DNA from 4 places in the Promicromonospora sp. NPDC052451 genome. Region 2 is predicted to be linked to each of the others. Evidence: riboswitches for the same ligand, from Rfam matches in the RefSeq annotation. Region 2 holds a riboswitch; each other region holds the start of a gene.

Region 1 (5,538 bases), on a different contig from region 2:
CCACCTTCTCGACGAGGCCGAGCTCGGCCAGGGTGTTCACCGCCCGGGTCATCGACGGCGGCCGGACCCGTTCGTGCTCGGCGAGCGAGCCGGGGGACATCTCGCCGTGCTTGTGCAGCACCGTCAGGATCCCGAACTGGCCCTCGGGGAGGTCGGCCTCGCCTCGTTCGGCGCGCAGGCGGCGGGAGATCCGGGTGAGGGCGACGCGCAGGTCGCCCCCGACGGTGGCCGGGTTCCGGCCGGGCTTGCGGGAGCTCGACGACATCTACAGCAGTCTAGATCATTAGCGTGGCTAACGGTACGTGGGTGCGGTCACACGACGAGGCGCCCGCCCCCACGAAGGGGACGGGCGCCTCGTCGTCAGAACGACGGCGGGTCAGACCGAGCGGTGCGTCTGCGCGAACTGCGCGGCGCTCGGCTGCAGCTCCTGCTGCACGTTCTCGTACCGCTGCCCCTGCTCGGTGTGCGCCTTGAGCCGGTTCTCGAACTCGGCCTGCGTGCGCAGCTCCTCCTCGGTGGGCCAGAGGCCGATCCCGAGGATGAGCAGGAACGTCACGACGCTGACGGCCATCACGAGCGGCACGAGCAGCTGCATCGTGGAGGCGCCGGCGGGGACGCTGTCCACGGGGTTGACCACGGACACGCCGGCCATGCCGGTGTAGTGCATGCCGGTCACCGCCACGCCCATCACCAGGGTGGCGATGATCGTGGCGAGCGTGCCGCGGATGTGGACGGTGCACCAGAGCGCCGCGGTGGCCGCGACGACGGCGATGATCACCGACGCGATGACGTACACGGGGTTGTAGACGACCTCCGCCGACATCTGCATCGCCTCCATGCCCATGTAGTGCATGGCCGCGACGCCGGCGCCCGCGAGGGCACCGCCGACGAGCATCGCCGGGAGCCGGCGCTTGCCCAGCTCCGTGATGAAGAGGCCCGCACCGACCACGACGATGGCGATCGCCGCGCTCAGCAGGGTCTGGGGAACGTCGTACCTGATGGTCACACCGGAGGCGGAGAAACCCAGCATGGCGACGAAGTGCATCACCCAGATGCCGGTACCGCCGATGGCGATGGCGCCGAACACGAGCCATGCCGCGCGTGCACCGCCTGAAGCCCCTCGGGCGCGGGACGTGCACGCGAGGCCCGTCGCTGCGCCGGTGCACGAGATCGCGTACGCCAGCAACGGCGTGACGATCCCGAATGTGAAGTGGTCGATCACTGGCATGGTGTTGAACAGCCCCTCGAATGGTTCCCTCTGTTGCGGAAACGTTACAGAGTTCCGTTGTCCCGGACAATACGGGGAACCCGCCGTCGAAGGGATATTGCGGACGTGATCGCCCTGGTCAGAGGGTTTCGACGACGTAGTCGACGCACGCCGTGAGGGCGGCGACGTCGGCGGGGTCGACCGCCGGGTACATCCCGACGCGGAGCTGGTTGCGCCCGAGCTTCCGGTACGCGAACACGTCCTGGACGCCGTTGGCGCTCAGCTCCGCGATGACCCGGTCCGCGTCGATCTCGTCGGCCAGGTCGACGGTGCCGACCACCGTGGACCGCTCCTCCGGGCGCGTGACGAACGGCGTGGCCCACTCGCGCGCCTCGGCCCAGGAGTAGAGGGTCTCGGCCGACGTCGCGCTGCGTTCCGCCGCCCACTTCAGCCCGCCCTGGTCGAGCAACCACTCCACCTGGTCGGCCAGGAGCAGCAGCGTCGCGACCGCGGGGGTGTTGAGGGTCTGGTCCAGCCGCGAGTTCTCGACCGCCGTCGTGAGGGACAGGAACTCCGGCACCCAGCGCCCGGACGCCTCGACGCGGGCGGCACGCTCCACGGCCGCGGGGGACAGGACGGCGAGCCACAGGCCGCCGTCGGCCGCGAAGACCTTCTGCGGCGCGAAGTAATAGGCATCGGTCTGGCTCAGGTCCACGGGCAGCGCGCCCGCACCGGACGTCGCGTCGGTGAGCACGAGGGCGCCGTCCGGCCCGGCCGGGCGCACCACCGGGGCCATCGCGCCGGTCGAGGTCTCGTTGTGCGGCGTCGCGTAGGTGTCGACGTCGTCCGCCGGGGCGAGGTAGGCCACCGCGCCGGGCTCGGCGGAGATGACCTGGGACGGCTCCAGGAAGGGCGCGCGCGACGTGGCCCTGGCGAACTTGCCGCCGAACTCGCCGAACTCGGCGTGCTGCGCCTTGCGCTCGACGAGGCACAGCGTGGCGATGTCCCAGAAGGCGGTGGCGCCGCCGTTGCCGAGCGCGACCTCGTACCCGTCGGGCGCGCCGAGCAGCTCCGTGACACCCTCACGGATACGGCGCACCAGGTCCTTCACGGGCGGACGCCGGTGTGAGGTACCGAGCACGTGCGCGTTCGCCACGAGATGATCGACCTGGCCGGGACGTACCTTGGACGGGCCGGAGCCGAATCGGCCGTCGGCGGGCAGCAGCTGTGTCGGGATTGTCAGTGGCACAGAACTAGACTAGAACCTGGGCCGACGCCCGGGCCGTACGTGTCCAGGGCGACTGGGGCGGCTGGGCGCACGACGGGAGCAGACGTGACGGATCTGATCGACACCACCGAGATGTATCTCAAGACCATCTACGAGCTCGACGAGGAAGGCATCACGCCTCTGCGCGCGCGCATCGCGGAGCGTCTGGGGCACTCCGGGCCCACGGTGTCGCAGACGGTCGCGCGCATGGAGCGTGACGGCCTCGTGATCGTGACCGGCGACCGGCACCTCGAGCTGACCGAGCTGGGCCACGACAAGGCGATGCGCGTGATGCGCAAGCACCGCCTCGCGGAGCGCCTGCTGACCGACGTCATCAAGCTCGACTGGGAGCACGTGCACGTCGAGGCCTGCCGCTGGGAGCACGTCATGAGCGACCTCGTCGAGAAGCGCCTGGTGGGCCTGCTCGACCACCCGCACCACGACCCGTACGGCAACCCGATCCCGGGGCTGTCCGAGCTGGGCGAGGCCTACACCGACGTCCCGTTCCTGAGCGGTGTGATCTCGCTGCCGTCGGCGTTCGAGGCGGCGGCGAAGAAGGGCGTCAAGGGCGAGCCGCTCGCGGCGTCGCTCACCCGGATCGCCGAGCCGCTGCAGACCGACGTCGACCTGCTCGCACGCCTGGCGGACGCCGGCCTGGTCCCTGGGTCACGCATCACGGCCGAGCACAGCGACGGCACCTACACCGTGACCGTCGACGGCGCCGACACCGCGCTCGAGCTCGGCGAGGACCTGGCGCGGCACCTCTTCGTCGCCACCGCCTGACGACCGGCGGGCGGCGGTCCAAACCGTCCGCTTTGTCGGAAAGGTGGCACCGCAGATCCGACACGTCATGGCATTCGTTGCCGGAACGTGACATCAGGTGTGAGGTCCGGTACGTTCGGAACGCTCACACGGAGCTTCATCCGCGAGAGTCCTCGGACGGACGCCGAACTCTGTCACCGGCCGGGGCCCCAAGACGACCGCATGACAGAGGCGGGGGACCCACCATCGGGCGCCAGGGTGCGTCCTCGGGGTGAAGCCGGGCAGTCCTCAGGGAGTGCACGGCCGGGTGATTTCTCCCACCCGAACCCGACAGCTGACCTCGAAGGCGTACAAGGAGAGGTACTACGTGACTGCACGTACGACCCGCGCACGCCATCGGGCTGCGCGACGCCCCGTGACTCCGCTCACCGAGCTCGCCCAGAACGCCGCCGTCGGTCGCCGTACCGCGGTCGCCGCCGCCGGTGGCGCACTCCTCGTCTCGACCTTCGGTGGCGCGATGGCCGCCCAGGCCGCTCCGATGGAGACCGGCCACGCGAAGATGAACTCGGTCGACCTGAACGCGCTGACGACGCAGGCTCGGGAGGCGCTGTCCAACGCCCCCGTGGTGACCGTCGCGCCGGACGCCGAGCTGACCGTCGAGAAGTCCGCGGTCTCCGTGATCTCGGCGGCCGACAACGAGGAGTACCAGGCGGAGCTCGCCGCCGAGGAGGCGGCCGAGGCCGCCGAGGCAGCCGCCGCCGAGGCCGCGGAGGCAGCAGCAGAGGCGGCGGAGACCGCCACCGCGTCGGTCGACGTCCCGGCGTCGGCCATCGGCAACTCCGTGATCTCCATCGCCAGCCGCTACATCGGCGTCCCGTACGTCTCCGGCGGCGCCAGCCCGAGCGGCTTCGACTGCTCCGGCTTCACCCAGTACGTCTACGGCCAGCTCGGCATCTCGCTGCCGCACTCGTCGTCCTCGCAGCCGGGCTACGGCACCATCGTGCCGGCCTCCGAGGCGCAGCCGGGCGACCTGATGTGGACCCCGGGCCACGTCTCCATCTACGCCGGCGGCAACACCATGATCGACGCCTCCAAGCCGGGCACCGTGGTCGACTTCCGCCCGATCTGGCAGTCGAACCCGACGTTCGTCCGCATGGGCTGACCCCCGCGGGTCGTACAGAGCGCCCGTCCGCCGCCCCGTGCCGGGGTGTGCGGGCGGGCGCTCTGGTATGAGGTTCCTGGTACCGCGTCCCATGAGGGCGCCGCCGCCGGTAGCGTTGGGAGTGCAAGGGTGCACTGCCGAGGAAAGGGCTGGGCGATGACACGATCCGAGGTCGTACTGGTCGGGGTGGACGGATCGGCCGCGAGCCTGCACGCGTTGGACTGGGCCACCGCCTACGCGCACCGCGTGGGCTGGTCGCTGCACATCGTGTGCAGCTACTCGCTGCCGTCGTTCACGGCGGCGTCGCTCGACGGGGGCTACGCGGCCCTCGACGACACCACCATCCAGGAGGGCGCGAAGTCCGTCCTTGCCGAGGCGGAGGCCCGCGTCGCCGACGCCGGGGTCCGCGCCACCACGGAGGTGGCCACGGGCGACGCGGCCGGCGTGCTCGTCGAGCTGTCGGCGGACTACGGCCTCGCCGTCGTCGGAACCCGCGGCCGGGGCGGTTTCACGGAACGGCTGCTGGGTACGGTGTCGTCGGCGCTGCCGGCCCACGCGCAGTGTCCTGTCGTCGTGGTCCCGCTGCGAGCCGAGGCGAACCGGGGTGTCCCCTGGAACACGGCCGATGCCGGAACGCCGACGTCGGGCACGGAGCCGACGGGCGTCGCGCCCGGGGCGGCCGAGATCCGGGAGGTGCGCCGCATCGTCGTCGGCGTGGACGGGTCGCCGCAGGCCGAGCGGGCGCTGCAGCACGCGATCGTGCAGGCCAACGCGTGGGGCGCCGAGCTGACCGCCGTGACCGGGGTGCCCGTCGGCAACACCGGGTTCCTGGCGTGGCTGCCCTCGTCCATCGACCGCGAGCAGGTGCTGGCGGACGTCGGCGCCGGGATGGACGTCCTGGTCGACCGGTACGAGGCGGAGAACCCAGGGCTGCGGATCCGGCGGATCGTGCTCGACGGCACGGGGGCCGAGCTGCTCACGGAGTTCTCGACGGCGTCGGACCTCGTCGTGGTGGGTTCACGCGGCCGCGGCGGGTTCCGCGGGCTGCTGCTGGGCTCGACCAGCCAGGCCGTGCTGCACCACTCGGCGTGCCCGGTCCTGGTGATCAACAAGCACTGCCAGGACTGACCTCTCCGACGT
Region 2 (5,538 bases):
CATGGCGTGGTCGATCCCGCGCAGCACCTCGAACGCCGTGCCGGTCACCATCGTCTCGGCGCCGAGCACCAGGGCGTTGGCCAGGATCACGCCGAGCACCAGCCGGGTGAACCACCGCTGCTCGAGGAACGCCCTGAGCGCGTCCCGCCAGGTCCGCCGCCCGGCCGACGCGCTGATCTCCCGGTTCATCCGTCGTCATCTCCTCGTGTGCCCGGAGCCCCCTGCCCCGGCCTTGCCCGCCGCGTGCCCGGCCGAACTATAGCCGCTGACGTATCGCGACCTGGTGCGCGTAATGTCCCGATATAGACCTGATTCGGCGGGTCCGGTGGCAAGTCGGCGGGATCAGTGCTGAGGTAGTCGCACGTAAGCCATACCACTCTGGAGGAAAACGCCATGGGCTTCTGGGCCTTTCTCATCCTCGGCCTGATCGCGGGCGTCATCGCCCGAATCATCCTCCCGGGCAAGCAGCCGGGCGGTTTCTGGGTCACGCTGCTGCTCGGCGTGCTCGGCGCCATGCTGGGCGGCTGGCTCGGTGGGCTCATCTTCAACATCAGCTTCGACGCGTTCTGGTCGTGGCAGAGCTGGCTGTTCTCGGTGATCGGCGCGATCATCGTGATCCTGATCGTCCAGGCGATCTTCGGTCGGCGTCAGAACGCTTGATCGCAGGACTTCGCACCGCGACGCACCGCGGCCGCGCCGGCACCGTCGTCCTCCTGGCGACGCTGATCGGCGCGGCCGCCGTCGCATGCACGTCCGGCGGCCCCGGGCCGTCGTCCACCCGGGGCCCTGTACCCGACGACGTGGTCGGGCACCTCGGCGTCGCGGTGGCGCAGGGGCGTGAGCAGTACGCGACGCGGGAGATCCGGCTCGAGGTCACCAACGACTCCGACGAGACCCTGACGCTGCTGTCCGGGGCGTTGCGTGCCGACGGCTTCGGGCCGTCCCACCCCACGAAGGAGGGGCGCACGCTGGTGCTGCGTCCCGGGACGACGCGCGCCGTCTACGTCGGGCTGGGCGAGGCGCGCTGCACGGATCCGGCGAGCACGCCCGCGCCGGCCGGCTCACCGCGGCCGGAGCCGTCCCCCACGGCAAGCAGGACGCCGTCCGCCACGATCACGCTCGCCCTCGGCGAGGGGGACGACGCGGGACCGCCCACCGAGGTCGTCGTCGACGACGTGGGCGACCCCGTGGGCCACCTGGCGCGCAACCACGAGGCGGACTGCGCGGTGGCCGCCGTGGCGGCGGGCGTGCGCCTCGCCGTCGACGACGAGGTGCGCGTCGAGACCCGTGACGGGGAGCTGACCGCCCTGGTCACCCTCCGGATCGAGCCGGTCGACGGCGGTCCCGCGGTCACCGTCGACCGGATCGCGGGCACCACCCTGATGAGCAACCCCGACCCGGCGGACGGCGCCTCCGGCTGGGTGGGACGCGACCTGGCGGGGCAGCGGTCGGGCGCCGTCGTGCTCGCCGTCGTCCCCGCGCGCTGCGACGTGCACGCCGTGGCCGAGGACAAGCGCGGCACGTTCCTTCCCGTGTCGGCCAGCGTCGACGGCGTCCCGCAGCGCACGGTCTACGTGCCGATGCCGGACGCCGCGCGCTCCGCCTTCTACGACTTCGTCGGGGAGCACTGCGCCTGGCCCGGATGAGCCGGCCCGCCGGTGTGGCGGTGCGGGAACGCGTGAGGCGCCGCCTCCGGCACCGGGCGGGGACCCGGTACGGAGGCGGCGCCTCACGAGCGGTGCGTCAGACGACGCGGATGAAGGTCGGGCTGTTCTGCCACATCTCGGTGTAGCGGACCGGCATGCCGGCGGCCCAGGCCTCGATGATCATGCCGTCGCCCGCGTAGAGGGCCACGTGTCCGGGCGTCCAGACGATGTCGCCGGGCTCCGGGTAGGTGACCTGGTAGCCGGAGCCGAGCAGCGCGCCGGACTGGTGCGGCAGCGAGACGCCGAGCTGCGCGTACACGTACTGGATGAGGCCCGAGCAGTCGAAGCCCGCGGACGGCGAGGCGCCGCCCAGGACGTACGTGATGCCCAGGTAGTTGAAGGCGATGTTGACGGCCTGCGTGCCGACCGGGACCGGGTCCGGCGCGTCGACGGAGACGACGGCGGGGCCCTCGCCCTTCTCGCCGTCGGCACCCAGGGCTTCCATCTCGATCGGCATCTTCGCGTCGGCCGGGACGGTCACGGTGGGGGCTGCGGCCACGGCCTGCTTGGCCACGGCGGTGAGGGACTGCAGGTCGGTCGAGTTCAGCTTGGCCGTCTTGACGTCCGTCTTCAGGTCCATCGCGGGCGCCGCGTGCGCGGTGGTGGCGATGGTCGAGATGAGGACGCCGCCGGCGGCGGCGGCGATGGCGCCACGGCGGGCAACGGTGCCGGCATTCTCGGTGGCGGTACGAGCGAGGATGGTCAGCGGTGTCTGAGCGGGCCGGCTGTCACGATGCCGGCCGCGGGTGGAGTTCGTCACCTAAGGTCTCCTGTACCGCCTGCGAGGTCAGCTGTCGGATTCGGGTGAGGAGTGCACACCCGGCCGCACGGCTACTGGGGGGTTTCCGTCCGGCTTCACCCCGAGGGCGACGATGGTGCTGTCGCCCGGAAGTGGGTCCCCCGCTCCTGTCTCGACGTCTGGTCATGAGCCGGTGACAGGATTCGGCGCCCGGCTCACGGCTCCACCGATGCGGTGGAGCAGAAGTCAAAGTACACACGTTCACCGAAAAAGTCACGATCGGGTTACGCATTACGGTCTGACCCAACGAAGGCGCAGATTTACGCCGTTTCGGTCTTCCTGCGTTATGACCGACATCACATAGATCCGCTACGGTTCGGCGGCATGGGCGACAGCGAGCATCGGATCTCCGCCTGGTGGGTCGTTCCCCTCAGCGCACTCGCCTGGTGGGCCGGAGGTTTCCTGCCGTGGATCGTGCAGGTCTCCTACCAGGTCACAGGCCTGGCCGAGGGTGTGGCGCCCGGGCCGGCCGGCTTTCTGCCGCTTCCGTTCGAGGGCGACGACGGCGTGGTCGGCCTGGTCGTCATGGCCCTGATGGGCGGGCTCCTCGCGGGTGTCACCGCGCGTGTCCCGGCGTCCGCCGGCGCGGGTGCGGGCGCCGCGATCACCGGCACCCTGCTCGCCATGGGGGCCGCGGGCAGCGCCTCCTGGTGGCTCGTCACCCGCGAGGGCCTGCCCGACGACGACGCACCGCTCGGGATGCTCGTCGTCACCGGCGTGGCCGGTGTCGTGGGCCTCGGTGCGGGGCTGCCGGCAGGGCTCGGTCCCGGCCCCCTGCGCGGCCTCGCCCTGGCGCTGCCGGTGGTGCTCCTCGACGCGTGGGTGTGGGGCTTCGTCCCGGGCCATCCGGTGTCGCCGGTGGGCACGTGGTGGATCCTGGCCGTGGCGCTGGGAGTCGCGTTCGGTCTCGCCGTGGACAGCCGTCCCATCGAGCTGCTGGGGTGGCTGCCCACCGCCGGTGCCGTCTGGGTGCTGCAGGCGGCCGGGCCGGCCCTCCTGGCCGTGCAGGAGAACATCTGGCCGGGCTCGCCGCTGACCGAGGACCCGCTGCTGGCCGTGCGCATCGTCTGGCGTGAGATCGCACCGGCGGCGATCGACTCCGAGGGGCACCAGCTCGGCGCCTGGGTGGTCGCCCTGCTGCTGGGGGCGGCCGTCGCGGCACTGAGGCTGTCCCGGGAGGCGTCGGACGAGGCCGAGCTCACGGAGGCCTGGGCCTGACGTCGACGCCGCGGCGGTCCCGGCCGCTACTGATTGCGATTGGGTAAATTTCACCCGCGGTGCCCGAACTGCCCTGTTCTATCCCGGTCTGCTGGCCCTAGGTTTGCCCCAGTTCAGGGGCAAACCAGTCCCTGTGCGAACAATGGGGGCATACATGAACAGGAAGTCACTCGTCGGCGCCGCCACCTCCGCGGCACTGGCCGTGGCGGCGCTGGTCGCCATGGCGCCGGGTGCGCAGGCCGCCACCAACGACCCGTTGCGGGACAAGCAGTGGGGCCTGGACCAGATCAACGCGGAGGCCGCCTGGCCCGTCTCCACCGGCAAGGGCGCGGTGGTGGCGGTGGTCGACACCGGGGTCGACCTCAGGCAGCCCGACCTTGCCGGGCAGCTCCTGCCCGGCGCCACCTTCACCGGCTGCGCCGACGTCCGCCCCTGCGGGAACGGGGACTACCGGGGACCGGACGGGAAGAACGACGGGGACGAGCACGGGACGCACGTGGCGGGCATCGTCGCCGCCGCGGCGAACAACGGGATCGGCGTCGCCGGCGTGGCGCCGGGCGCCAAGGTCCTCCCGGTCAAGGTGCTCGAGGCGGGTTCCGGCTCGTCCCAGGACATCGCGGACGGCATCCGCTGGGCCGCGGACCACGGCGCCGACGTCATCAACCTCTCGCTGGGCACCGCGCCGGGCGGGCAGCTGCTGACGATCCTGGGCGTCGACACCCTGATGCGCGACGCCATCGCGTACGCGCGCCAGCAGGGTGCGCTCACGGTGGCGGCGGCCGGCAACTCGTCGACCCCGCTCTGCAGCGACCCCGCGTTCACCAGCGTCGCACTCTGCGTCGGGGCCACGGACTCGGCCCGTGTGCACTCCTACTACTCGGAGCTCCCGATCAAGCTCGACCTGAAGAGCGTCTCGGCCCCGGGTGGCTCGGGCGGTCTCACGGGATGCGACGGCGACGTGTGGTCGACGGTGCCGGTGGGCACGGGGTCGAGCACGTGCGGTGCGGGCAGCTACGACTCGTACGCGGGCACGTCGATGGCGACGCCGCACGTGGCGGGTGTCGCGGCGCTGCTGTACGGCCAGGGCCGGAGCATGCACGAGGTCGAGAGCGCCATCCTGTACACCTCGCGCGACCCGCTCCTGGGGCTGGTCGGTGTGTGGACGCCGCTGTACGGCTACGGCATCGTCGATGCGGCGGCCGCCGTCGCGTACTGACGCGCACCGGTCGTGTCAGACGCCCAGGTCCCGCGCGGGACCTGGGCGTCTGACATCACCGGGGGGTCGGTCAGTAGGGGCGGATGTAGACCGCGTAGTCCTGCCACTGGGCGGTGTGGCGCACGGGGGTGCCGTAGTTGGCGGCCTCGACCACCATGCCGTCGCCCGCGTAGAGCGAGACGTGGCCCTGGGTCCACACGATGTCGCCGGGGATGGGTGAGGCGACCTGGTAGCCCGCCGAGACCATCGAGGACGAGGAGTGCGGCAGCTCGACGCCGAGCTGCGCGTACACGTACTTGATCAGGCCGGAGCAGTCGAACCCGGAGGAGGGCGACTCGCCGCCGTACGTGTAGGCGATGCCGATGTACTGCAGGGCGATCGCGACGGCCTGGGCGCCGATGGAGCCGTCGGACGCGTAGTCCGGCGTGGCCGGCTCGGCCTCCTGGGCCACGGCCTCCGCCTCCGGCTCGGAGTACGCGGCGGTCTCCACGACGGGCTCGGGCTCGGGCTCCGGGGCGGGCGTGACCTTGACGGCCTTGCTCTCGATCCGCAGCTTCGCGTCGGTCGCGACCTGCACCGCGGGTGCCGTCGCGATCTCC
Region 3 (5,538 bases), on a different contig from region 2:
GACGACACGACGGGGTCGGTCTGCGCCGTCGCACGGCCGTGGTCCGAGCAGTGCGCCTCGCCGCCGTCGGACGTGGGCTCGGCGCGGTCCGCCGGGGCCAGGCCGCCCGCCGGGCCGGACGCCGCCTCGACGGCTGAACCGTGATGCGCCTGCGGGTGCTCGTCGGAATGGATGCCGCACACGACCGGCCCGCCCAGCACGGCGAGCACGAGGAACAGCACGGACAGCACTCCCGCCGACCCCGGACCAGGTCCGGCGAGGAGCGCACGCAGGCGACGGGGCGGGCTCATCGCACCCCGGCCGTCCGCACCCGGCGGCTCATCGGGCGGCGTCCGTCACGGCGGCCGTGAACTCCCAGTGCCACGGCTCGTAGGGGCCGGCACCGCCGGCCTGGGCCCAGAGCGGGTTGTCCCACCCGTACTCGGGCGCGTGCGCCTTGAGCCAGTCCCAGCGCTCGCCGGCGTAGCCGTCGGCACAGATGTCCACCGCCAGACCCCAGCCGTGGTTCGAGGTGCCAGGGGTCGCCGTCAGGGTGGGCTTCGCCGCCTTGGCCGCGACCTGCTGCGCGTAGCTGCGGTAGCCGTCCGTGAGGCACAGCGACTCGCCGAACTGCTCGGTGTAGGCCTGGTTGAGACGCGCCAGGGCCACGGCCGCGTCGGCGCGGATCGGCGGGTAGCCGTCCCAGAGGTCGCACAGCTCGCTGACGGGAAGCTGGCCGTTGAGACCCTCGCCCGTGGCCACGCCGTCGCAGCCGGGCAGCACCGGAGGTGCTTCGACCTGCACGGGAGCCGACTTCTCGACGGGCAGCACCGCATCGCCAGGAACCGTGACGCCGGCGGACCGCTCGAGCGACGTGCGCTCCTGGCTCCGCGAGGCTCCGCTGCTCCGATCGGCCAGGGCCGCCGACGCCGGGCCCGCTCCCGTGAGCGCGGCCGCGCCGTCGGGCGCGGAGAGGAGGGGCTCACCGGTTCCCGGCGCGCCGAAGGAGGCAGCGGTGAACGACGTCGTCGAGGCGAGGGCGAGGCCGACGCCGAGAGTGAGGGGCAGCCGGCCCAGCACCGAGGCCCGCGGCCGCCGTGCCGGCGCGGCGTGCCGCCCCTTGCTGTGGCGCCCGCGCGTTCGCCGGGCAGGTGCCGGACGCGGCGCGAAGGACTGCGGCAGGGATCGCTCCTGCCCGTGCCTCATCGTGCTCCCCGACGTGGGGAAAGATGTGGAGGTGCTGGCAGGTGCCCGAGGGTCTTCGATGGCATGGAACGTATCTCCCGGCGCCTGCGAGGTTAGCTGTCGGGTTCGGGTCGGAGACTGACCCGGCCGGCGGACGACGTCCGCCGACTTCACCCCGAGGACACCGCAGTGCCCGGAAGTGGGTCCCCCGTCCCTGTCCTGTGGTTCGTCGGTGACTCCGGGCGGTGACAGGGCTCGGCGCCCGCCAGGACGTCCCGCCGCACGGCGGGCCGCCACGAATGTACCCCGTCTGCACCGGGATGTCACGAAAGAGTAACGGCCGCGCGTCGCCCGGCGAGCTAGAGGAAGTGCCCGCCCGCGACCTGCACCACCTGGCCGGTGATCCACCTGGCCTGGTGCGAGGCCAGGAAGACCACCGCATCGGCGATGTCCGCCGGGTCGCCGACCCGGCCCAGGGGGATCGCCGGCACGACGGCGTCCACGAGCTCGTCACTCATCCATCCGGTCTGCACCGGCCCCGGCGCCACGGCGTTGACCCGGATCCTCGGGCCGAGGTCGACGGCGGCGCCGCGCGTCAGCGACTCGAGTGCCGCCTTCGAGGTGCCGTAGGAGACCTGCCCGGGAAAGCCGCGGGCGGCGTCGGTCGAGATGTTGACGACGGAGACGCTGCCCGGTGCGGCGTCGTCGGGCAGCCGGCGCGCGAGCTCGGCGACGAGCATCGCGGGCACCACGGCGTTGACGCGGTAGGTGCGTTCGAACCCCGCCTCGCCGACGGTGTCGAACGAGTCGGACTCCTCGGCGTGCGCGGCGTTGTTCACGAGCACGTCGACCGGACCGAGCCGTGCGGTGACCTGGTCCATGAGCCGCGCGGCGGCGCCCGGCACGAGGAAGTCGGCCTCGACGGCAATGGCGCCGGGCAGGGACGCCACGAAGGCGTGGACCTCGTCGGTGGCGGCGCGCGCGTGCTCGCGGGATCCTGACGCCGAGCCGCCCACGTGGTGCACGGCCACGCGCGCACCCTGTGCGGCGAAGGCGCGGGAGACGGCTGCGCCGATGTTCATGCCGCCGCCGGTGACCAGGACGGTCTTTCCGCTCAGTCCGGGATCGATCACGGTTCGATGGTGCCATCGGGCGGTCGACCGGCACGAAAGGTTTATCCGTCCAGGTTCCACGGGGCCCACGCCCGACGCCGTGACCATCCTGTACGATCCATGGCGCCTGCCCGCGAATTCTTGACGTATCGTCCAGGAGGTGTCGTCGATGCTGGGCTTTCAGGACCCGGTGGCCGATGCGATCGGTCTGCTGCGGCCTCGCACGGTGGTCGGCCCGAGCCTCCGGGCCGTGGGCGAGTGGGCGCTGCGCTTCGAGACCTTCCTGCACGTGCGGATCGGCGGCCTGGTCCGCGGCACGTGCTGGCTGACCCTGGACGGGCACGAACCCGTGCTCCTGCGCGAGGGCGACACCTTCATGCTGGGCAACCCGCCGCCCTATGTCCTGGCCAGCACGCCCGGCGCCCGTCCGCGCCCTGCGCAGGAGGTGTGGGCGGGGGCCGTGGACGGGTTCGTGCGGATCGGCCCGGAGTCCGACCAGGACGTCTACCTCTGCGTGGGGCACATCGGGTTCGACGAGCAGAACGCGGCGCTCCTGACCGACCTGCTGCCGCCGCTCGTGATCGTCCGCGCCGCCGATCCGCACGGCGCACGGCTCGGTCAGCTCATCGACCACCTGGCCACCGAGGTCGGTTCCGCTGCCGCCGGCGGGCCGCTGGTGCAGAACCACCTCGCGCAGATCCTGCTCGTGCACATGCTGCGCGCGCACGCCGGCCAGACCGACCGGCCCACCGGCTGGCTGGGTGCGCTCAACGACGACGGCATCGGCACCGCCCTGCGCGCGGTGCACGCGGACGTGGCCCACTCCTGGAGCCTCCAGGAGCTCGCCGAGCTGAGCCACATGTCGCGTTCCGCGTTCGCCCAGTCGTTCAAGAGCCACGTCGGCGTGCCGCCCCTGGAGTACCTGATCCAGTGGCGCATGAGCCTCGCGCGCGACGCCCTTGCCCGGGACACCCTGTCGATCTCGGAGCTCGCGCGGGCCACGGGCTACCAGTCCGAGAGCGCGTTCAGCACCGCGTTCCGCCGCGTGGTCGGGGCGTCCCCCGCGAAGTTCCGGGACGAGGCACGGCGTTCGGTCACGAGCGAGGGCTGAGCGGGGCGGGTCCCCGGTCCGACGCGTGCGCGGGTGCGACCACCGGTCCGCCGCCCCGGGTGCGGTACCAGACCACGGCCGTGACGATCGCCAGCAGGACGACGGGGATCAGGTAGACGACCGAGCCGACGCCGGACGACCGGTCCGTCGTGGCGCCGAGGTCCGCCCGCAGGAGCGCCACGAGCAGGAGCCCGAAGACGTTGTTGGCGGCGTGCAGCACCACCGCCGTCTCGACGCCGCCGGTACGCCAGGTGATGAGCGCGAACGCCACCCCGACGGCGAGGTACTGGAGGTTGAGCCAGATGTCGGTGGACAGGTGGATCGTGGCGAACAGCACCGCGGAGACGACGACACCCAGGGCGAGTGCGGAACGTGGCCCGCGACCCCAGCTCGCGGCGACCCGGAAGATCAGCCCCCGGTACCCGTACTCCTCCCCCGCGCTCTGCAGCGGCACGACGACGATCGAGACCACGAACACGAGGAGCAGGTCCGCCACCGCCCAGGGCGCCACCGGAGTCGGCTCCAGGACCGCGAGGACCGCCGTGTAGACCGCCCAGACCGGCGCCAGGACGAGGACGGCGCGGCCCAGGACCGCGGGCCGGAACGCACCGAGCACCGAGTGGAGCGATCCGCCCCGGACGCCGTACAGCCAGCGCTGGATCAGCATGCTCCACGGGATCAGCAGCGCGGTGGAGGCGTAGGCGGCGGCCATCGTGACCGGTGTGAGGCCTGCGCCGCCCGGCGCGGCGTCCCGGCCCAGCAGGACGTCGAGGTGTCCCCCGAGCTGGACGAAGGCGGCCCCGAAGCCCACGAGCCCGCCCTGCAGCAGCACGATCGCGAGGATGCCGCGGCCGACGCGCCGCTTCTCCCCCGCGAGCGCCAGATGGTACGGCACACCTGCCGGAGCCGGGCGGGCCCGGCCCGCGGAGTCAGCGGTGGACGCGGTTCCGGAGGGGTGGGACATGGCATGGCTCCTCGGGGGCAGGTGGCGCGGGCCCGTCCCGCACCGGGTACAGCCCACCGCACGCGAACCCCCGGCAGCAGTGCCCTGTCGTCATCATCTTCCCGGCCCTTTCGCAGGCCGCGCCCATGACATGTGTCATGGGTGTGACCTGGGCGGACGGGTGCCGGCCGCCTCCGCACGAGCCGGTGGGCACGCCCGGGGCCGGGCCACTGCACAATGGAGCCATGACGACGCGGAACCCCTACTTCATCGCTCTGGCCACGTTCACGCTCGTCGTACTCTCGGTCACCACCTGGTGGGCCCTCGGCCAGGACACGACCCAGGACGTCGACCCCGTGACCGGCGCCGTCACCGGTCCCTACGGCACGGTCCAGGTCGTCGCGTGCGTCGTCGCGCTCGTCGGCCTGGTGGTCATCGGATCCCTGCTCGTGCCGGCCTGGCTCGCGGTGCTCGGCGTCGCGCTGCCCTTCACCGCGGCCTGGACGATCCAGGCCGCGGCGAGCGACGACTCGGGGCTGTGGGCGGTCGGGGCGATCCTCGTGCTGGTGGGCACGCTCGGCGGCGGCACGATCGTGGCCGCGATCACCCGTCGGCTGGTGCGCGACCGGGACGGCAGGAAGCGCTGATCCCTCCCGGTGCGCAGACCTGCTAGATCCACCCCACGAGCCCGAGGGCGAGCCCGAGCAGGGCGCACACCCCGAGGGTCCGCAGCACCGACCAACGCACCACGAACAGCAGCAGGCCCGCCACGACGGCGATCCCGAGCGCCGCGGGCTGGACGCTGGCGAGGTCGGGAACCTCGAACCGCAGCGGGCCGGCGGCGAACGACGTCGAGGCCGCGAACAGCGTGTGGGTGGCGAAGTAGATCGCGAGGTTGGCGATGACGCCGACGACCGCCGCGGTGATCGCCGTCAGCGCGGAGGACAGCGCCCGGTTGCCCCGGAGCCGCTCGACGTAGGGGGCGCCGAGGAAGATGAACAGGAACGAGGGCACGAACGTGACCCAGGTGGTCAGCAGCGCGCCGAGCAGCGCGGCGGCCCAGGGGTCGAGGTCGCCCGGATCGCGGTAGGCGCCGAGGAACGCGACGAACTGCACGACCATGATCAGCGGGCCGGGTGTGGTCTCGGCCAGGGCCAGGCCGCGCGTCATCTCCCCGGGCGTGACCCAGGCGTAGGTCTGCACCGCCT
Region 4 (5,538 bases), on a different contig from region 2:
GGCGTCGAGGATGTGCCGGGTGGAGGGCAGCGCCGGCAGCAGCGAGACCAGCAGGTCGGTCTCGGCGAGCTGTGCCTCCAGGCCGTCCGCGCCCACCACCGGGTACCCGGCGCGCTCACCGGCACGGGAGGCGACGCCGGTGACCTGGGCACCGAGCGCGGTCAGCAGCGGGGCGAGCCGCAGGGCGATCGAGCCGAAGCCCCAGATCGTCACCCGTGCCTCGTCGAGCGTGTACTCGCGGCCGGTGACCGGGTCGGCCTGGGCGAACGTGATCTCCTTGGCCCAGCGGTGCTCCTGCTGGGCGGCGAGCGAGACGTCGATGCGGCGCACGGTGGCCAGGATCAGGGCGAGGGCGTGCTCGGCCACGGTGTCGTCGTGCAGCGACTGGCCCGAGGAGACGACGACGTCGGGCGCGAACCCGGCGCGGAGCACGACGTCCGGCCCCGCGGTCAGGGTCTGCACCCAGCGCACGCGGGTGAGCCGGCGGGCGGCGTCGGCGACGACCTTCGGCGGGCTGGACCAGGTGACCAGCACGTCGGCGTCGGTGTGCTCCTCGGGGACCGGCTCGTTCATCGCGTAGGCGACCACGCTGTCGGGGCCGCCGGGCGCGAAGGAGGCTCCGCCGTCGGGCAGGCGGGACGGGAAGTCGAGGTCGAACGGTACGTCCGGTACGAGGATCTTCACGCCGGGGACGTTACCGGACGGGCGCGGGTGTGCACCCACCACGCGGAACGCCCGCCGGGCCGGGGGACCAGGCGGGCGTTCCGGGATTGGAGGGTCAGCCCGTCACCCGGATGTAGACCGGGTTGTTCTGCCACATCTCCGTGTAGTGCACGGGGACGCCCTCCTGCTGGGCCTCGACCACCATGCCGTCGCCCGCGTAGAGGGAGACGTGGCCCGACGTCCAGACGATGTCACCGGGCTGCGCCTCGGCGGCGGAGACCTGGTAGCCCACGGTCGCCATCGAGCTCGAGCTGTGCGGGAGGTCGATCCCGAGCTGCGCGTAGACGTACTGGATGAGCCCGGAGCAGTCGAAGCCACTGGGGGAGGCTCCGCCCCACACGTAGGGCACGCCCACGTACTCGAGCGCCAGGTTGACGGCCTGCTGGCCCAGGTCGGCGGAGCTCTCCACGGCTGCTGCCGCAGCGGCCTCCGCCTCGGCCTCCGCAGCGGCTGCGGCGGCGGCTGCTTCCGCCGCGGCGGCGGCCTCGGCCTCGGCGCGGGCCTTGGCCTCTGCCTCGGCCTTGGCGCGTGCCTCGGCCTCGGCCTTCGCCTTCGCCTCGGCGATGCCTTCCTCGGTCTCGGCGTACGGGGTCACCGACACGCGGCCGCTCTCGGCCCAGAAGTCGGCGTTCTGCGTGACCTTGACCTTGGTGACCAGGTTCTCGGCCAGGCCGGCCGGGATCGTGGTGTCGACGGTGTTGCTGACCGGCGTGGCGTTCGCGAGCGTGGCCTGGGTGTGCGACTCGGCGGGCGCGGTGTGGGCGGTCTGGGTGAAGACCGAGGCCAGCATGCCGGAGGTGACGACCGCGATGGCGCCTGTGCGGGCGGCATTCTCGGCAGCGGTCTGGGTGAGTGCGGTGAAGGGGGTGAGAGCGGGGCCCTCGGCGCGGTGCCGGCCCCGGCTGGCGGGACGGTCTGCCTGGTCGTCCGCCCAGTCGTGGGTGCGGTCGGTGAGTACGGTCACCAGTGATCTCCTCGGACGCCTACGAGGTGAGCTGTCGGGTTCGGATGGGGAGTTCGATCACCCGGCCTCGTACGAGGCTTCACCCCGAGGACACTCGCGTGCCCGGCTTACCTGGTTCCCCCGCCCCTGTCACGTCGTAGCTGCTCAGGTCCGGTGACAGGGCTCGGCGTCCGGACCTGGACCTCCCCGCTTCTGGAGAGGTGAGACCGACCGTACCGGGGTCCCTGGCAAATGTCACGATTAGGTCACATACCGTCCTGTGATGGAACTCTCTTGGCAATGAGTTCCGTGTCACCATGTCCGCCATGGTCGATCCCACCACGTCCCCGCGCCTGCACTCCCGGTACGACGCCGTCGTCGTGGGCGGCGGGCACAACGGCCTCACCGCCGCGGCGTACGCCGCTCGAAGCGGACGGTCCGTTCTCGTCCTGGAGCGTGCCGACCACGTGGGCGGCGCCGCCGTCTCGGCCCGCCCCTTCGCGGGTGTCGACGCGCGCCTGTCGCGCTACTCCTACCTGGTCTCGCTGCTGCCGCGGCGCGTGGTCACCGAGCTCGGGCTGCCGATCACGCTGCGGCGGCGGCGCTGGTCCTCCTACACGCCCGTGGCCGACGGCGGCCTCCTCGTCGACACGGGGGACGACGCCGCCACGCGGGCCTCGTTCCGGAGCCTGACCGGATCCGACGCGGACTTCGAGGCATGGGGCCGCTTCTACGCGACGACCGCCGAGGTCGCCCGCCGCCTCGCGCCGACGCTCACCGAACCCCTGCTCACACGCTCGGCCGTGCGGGACCTCGTGGTCGACGGCGTGGGCGAGGAGGCCTGGCGAGCCCTCTTCGAGGAGCCGCTCGGCGCGCTGCTGCGGCGCACCTTCGCCGACGACGTGGTCCGCGGCATCGCCGCCACCGACGGCCTCATCGGCACGTTCGCCGACGTCGACGAGGCGTCCCTGCGCCAGAACCGGTGCTTCCTGTATCACGTGATCGGCAACGGGACCGGCGACTGGGACGTGCCGGTGGGCGGCATGGGCGCCGTCTCGGGCGCCCTGCGCGATGCCGCCGTGTCCGCCGGCGCCACGATCGTCACCTCGGCGACGGTCACCGCCGTCGACCCCGGGGCCACCGGCGTGGAGGTCACCTGGACCGACGCCGACGGGCGCACCCGGGGCGTGACCGCCGGACACCTGCTCGCCGGGTGTGCGCCGGCCGAGCTCGACCGGCTCCTGGCTGCCGCCGGCCGGGGCCCGGCCGACGGGCGGGACGCGGTGGGGGCCACCACGTCCCCGGCGCACCCCGAGGGCGCGCAGCTCAAGGTGAACATGCTGCTCGACCGGCTGCCTCGCCTGCGCGACGGCGTGGACCCGGTCGCGGCGTTCAGCGGCACGCTGCACGTCAACGAGTCCCTCACCCAGCTCCAGGCGGCGTACGCGCAGGCCGCCGCAGGCCGGGTGCCCGACCTGCCGCCGAGCGAGATCTACTGCCACACGCTGTCCGACCGGTCGATCCTCGGCCCGGACCTGGCCGCGACCGAGGCGCAGACCATCACGCTGTTCGGGCTGCACATGCCCGCCCGGCTCTTCCGCGCCGATCCCGACGGGGCCCGCGAGCGGGCCCTCGCTGCCACCCTCGCCTCGCTGAACTCGGTGCTGGCCGAACCGGTCGAGGACGTCCTGGCGCACGACGCCGACGGCGCGCCCTGCCTGGAGGTGCGCACCCCGGTGGACCTGGAGGGCGACGTCGGGCTGCCCGGCGGGCACATCTTCCACCGCGACCTGGCCTGGCCGTTCGCCGAGCCCGCCGACGACGCCGGGCGGTGGGGCGTCGAGACGGAGCACCGCCGGGTGCTGCTGGCGGGTGCGGGCGCCCGGCGCGGCGGCGGGGTGAGCGGCATCCCCGGCCGGGCGGCGGCGATGGCGCTGCTGGGCGACGGCTGAGGCCGCCCACGATCACCCCGCCCACGATCACGCCGCCTACGATGAGGCGTGCAGATCCGACGCGCCGTCCCGGCCGACTCACCCGCGGTCGCCCCGCTGCTCGGCCAGCTCGGGTACCCCACGACCGCCGCTGATCTCGACGCCCGGTTCGCGCGCGTGGCCGGGAGCCCGTACGACGCGGCCTGGGTGGCCGTGGACGGCCCGTCCGGCGCGGTGGCCGGGTTCGCCGCGGGCCACGTCCGCAGTCCGTTCGAGCTCGACGCGCCCGTGGCCGAGCTGACCGCCCTCGTGGTCGACGAGACACAGCGCGGCACCGGCGCCGGGCGCGCGCTCGTGGCGACCGTCGAGGACTGGGCGATCGCCCACGGCTGTGTCCGGATCACGGTGTCCTCCGCGTTCCGGCGCGAGGGCGCGCACGCCTTCTACGAGCGGCTGGGGTATGAGCAGCGCGCGAAGAAGTTCGACAAGAGCCTGCCGGCTTCCTGATCCCCGGCGTACGACACGCCGCACCAGGCACGGCGACCATGGGTCACCGCTCCTGCGCGGCCGCCCAGCCGTACGCCGGATCCGAGACGAGCAGGTCCTCGTGGCGGCCCCGTGCGACGACGCCGGCCGGCCCCGGCGCGCCTCCGCCCGCGGCGCGACCCAGGAACAGCACCTCGTCCGCGACCGCCAGCGGGCTGAGCCGGTGGGTCGCCAGCAGCACCGCCCGGTCCGTCGCGCGGGCGTGCGCCGCGACCGCGCGGACCAGGGCGTCCGCCGTGTCGCCGTCCAGGTGCTCCGCCGGCTCGTCCACGAGCAGCACCCGGGCCGGCGCCAGGAGGGCGCGCGCCACCAGGAGCCGCCGCCGCTCCCCACCCGACACCGCGGCCGCGTCCGTGCCGACCACCGTCTCCAGGCCCCGGGGGAGCGCCGCGAGCCACGCACCCAGCCCGACGGCGTCGAGCGCAGCGCGGGCTTCCTCGGGGGTCACGTCACCCCGCGCGACCCGCAGGTTCTCCAGCACGGTGGTGTCGAACAGGTGCCCGTCCTCGGCGACGAACAGGCCCGCGCCCGACTGCCCGCCGACCGTCCCGGCCACCGGCGGGACCAGACGGGCCGCCGTCATCAGGAGGGTCGTCTTGCCGACCCCGGACGGGCCGGCCAGCGCCACCACCGACCCTGGCTCCAGCGCGAGGGACACGCCGGCCACCGCGGCGCGCGGCAGCCCGTCCGCGCCGGGCCAGCCCGCGGCGACGTCGTCGAGCACGAGCAGCCGGCGGTCGTCCTGGTCGGCGGGTGCGCCGGACGCGTCCGTGCTCACCTCCGTCCGTGACCCGCCGGCACCCGGGTCCGCGGGCAGCAGCGCGACCAGCCGGCCCGCCGCCGCCCGCGACCGGTGCAGCTGGACCGCCGCGGCGGGCAGACCCGCCGTCGCCTCGAAGACGGCCAGCGGCGTCAGCACCACGACGGTCAGCGCCTCGGGCGACAGCGTCCCGGCCAGCGCCGCCGGGATGCCGAACGCCAGCGACGCGAGCACCGCCAGACCCTGCGCCAGCGCCCCCAGCCCGGCGGCGAGCCCGGAGGTGCGGGCGCCGTCGTCCGACACGGCGGACAGGCGCGCGTCCGCGGCGTCCAGGTCGCGCAGCCGCGCGCCGAACCGGCCGGCGACGCGCAGCTGCGCCGACTGCTCCAGGAGCTCCAGGGACAGCGCGGTCACCTCGCCGCGGGCCGCCGCACCCCGCGCCTCGGTCCGGGCCGCCGCACGGGCCGCCAGCCACGGCGTCACGATCCCCGCGAGGACCAGGCACACCGCCAGCGCCGCCCCCGCGGCAGGCAGCAGCACACCCAGCAGCACCACGGAACCGAGCGACGTCACCACCGCGACCCCGGCCGGCACCAGCGCGCGCACCACGAGGTCGCCCACGTCGTCGACGTCCT

The links. A riboswitch is a leader RNA that binds a small molecule or an ion and turns the genes downstream of it on or off. The one in region 2 is predicted to bind cyclic di-AMP.
Region 1: linked by a shared signal. The riboswitch ahead of ACIG47_RS11595 (C40 family peptidase) and the one ahead of ACIG47_RS01410 (C40 family peptidase) in region 2 are both predicted to bind cyclic di-AMP.
Region 3: linked by a shared signal. The riboswitch ahead of ACIG47_RS11145 (M15 family metallopeptidase) and the one ahead of ACIG47_RS01410 (C40 family peptidase) in region 2 are both predicted to bind cyclic di-AMP.
Region 4: linked by a shared signal. The riboswitch ahead of ACIG47_RS12890 (C40 family peptidase) and the one ahead of ACIG47_RS01410 (C40 family peptidase) in region 2 are both predicted to bind cyclic di-AMP.

Annotation. Positions count from the first base shown of each region.
Region 1 covers NZ_JBIUAP010000005.1:368,363-373,900, reverse strand. The annotation lists gene ACIG47_RS11615 (MarR family winged helix-turn-helix transcriptional regulator) at 1-265, opposite strand, end outside; gene ACIG47_RS11610 (MHYT domain-containing protein) at 377-1,228, opposite strand; gene serC (phosphoserine transaminase) at 1,347-2,450, opposite strand; gene ACIG47_RS11600 (iron dependent repressor, metal binding and dimerization domain protein) at 2,541-3,257, shown strand; cyclic di-AMP (ydaO/yuaA leader) riboswitch at 3,409-3,601, shown strand; gene ACIG47_RS11595 (C40 family peptidase) at 3,652-4,398, shown strand; gene ACIG47_RS11590 (universal stress protein) at 4,555-5,526, shown strand.
Region 2 covers NZ_JBIUAP010000001.1:322,565-328,102, forward strand. The annotation lists gene ACIG47_RS01395 (ion transporter) at 1-189, opposite strand, end outside; gene ACIG47_RS01400 (GlsB/YeaQ/YmgE family stress response membrane protein) at 394-660, shown strand; gene ACIG47_RS01405 (hypothetical protein) at 657-1,646, shown strand; gene ACIG47_RS01410 (C40 family peptidase) at 1,744-2,466, opposite strand; cyclic di-AMP (ydaO/yuaA leader) riboswitch at 2,468-2,664, opposite strand; gene ACIG47_RS01415 (hypothetical protein) at 2,830-3,723, shown strand; gene ACIG47_RS01420 (S8 family serine peptidase) at 3,878-4,939, shown strand; gene ACIG47_RS01425 (C40 family peptidase) at 5,010-5,538, opposite strand, start outside.
Region 3 covers NZ_JBIUAP010000005.1:273,245-278,782, forward strand. The annotation lists gene ACIG47_RS11140 (hypothetical protein) at 1-290, opposite strand, end outside; gene ACIG47_RS11145 (M15 family metallopeptidase) at 319-1,185, opposite strand; cyclic di-AMP (ydaO/yuaA leader) riboswitch at 1,253-1,406, opposite strand; gene ACIG47_RS11150 (SDR family NAD(P)-dependent oxidoreductase) at 1,524-2,297, opposite strand; gene ACIG47_RS11155 (AraC family transcriptional regulator) at 2,446-3,387, shown strand; gene ACIG47_RS11160 (lysostaphin resistance A-like protein) at 3,371-4,351, opposite strand; gene ACIG47_RS11165 (hypothetical protein) at 4,576-4,977, shown strand; gene chrA (chromate efflux transporter) at 5,000-5,538, opposite strand, start outside.
Region 4 covers NZ_JBIUAP010000006.1:215,992-221,529, reverse strand. The annotation lists gene ACIG47_RS12895 (NAD(P)-dependent oxidoreductase) at 1-684, opposite strand, end outside; gene ACIG47_RS12890 (C40 family peptidase) at 779-1,687, opposite strand; cyclic di-AMP (ydaO/yuaA leader) riboswitch at 1,688-1,866, opposite strand; gene ACIG47_RS12885 (phytoene desaturase family protein) at 1,993-3,618, shown strand; gene ACIG47_RS12880 (GNAT family N-acetyltransferase) at 3,667-4,104, shown strand; gene cydC (thiol reductant ABC exporter subunit CydC) at 4,148-5,538, opposite strand, start outside.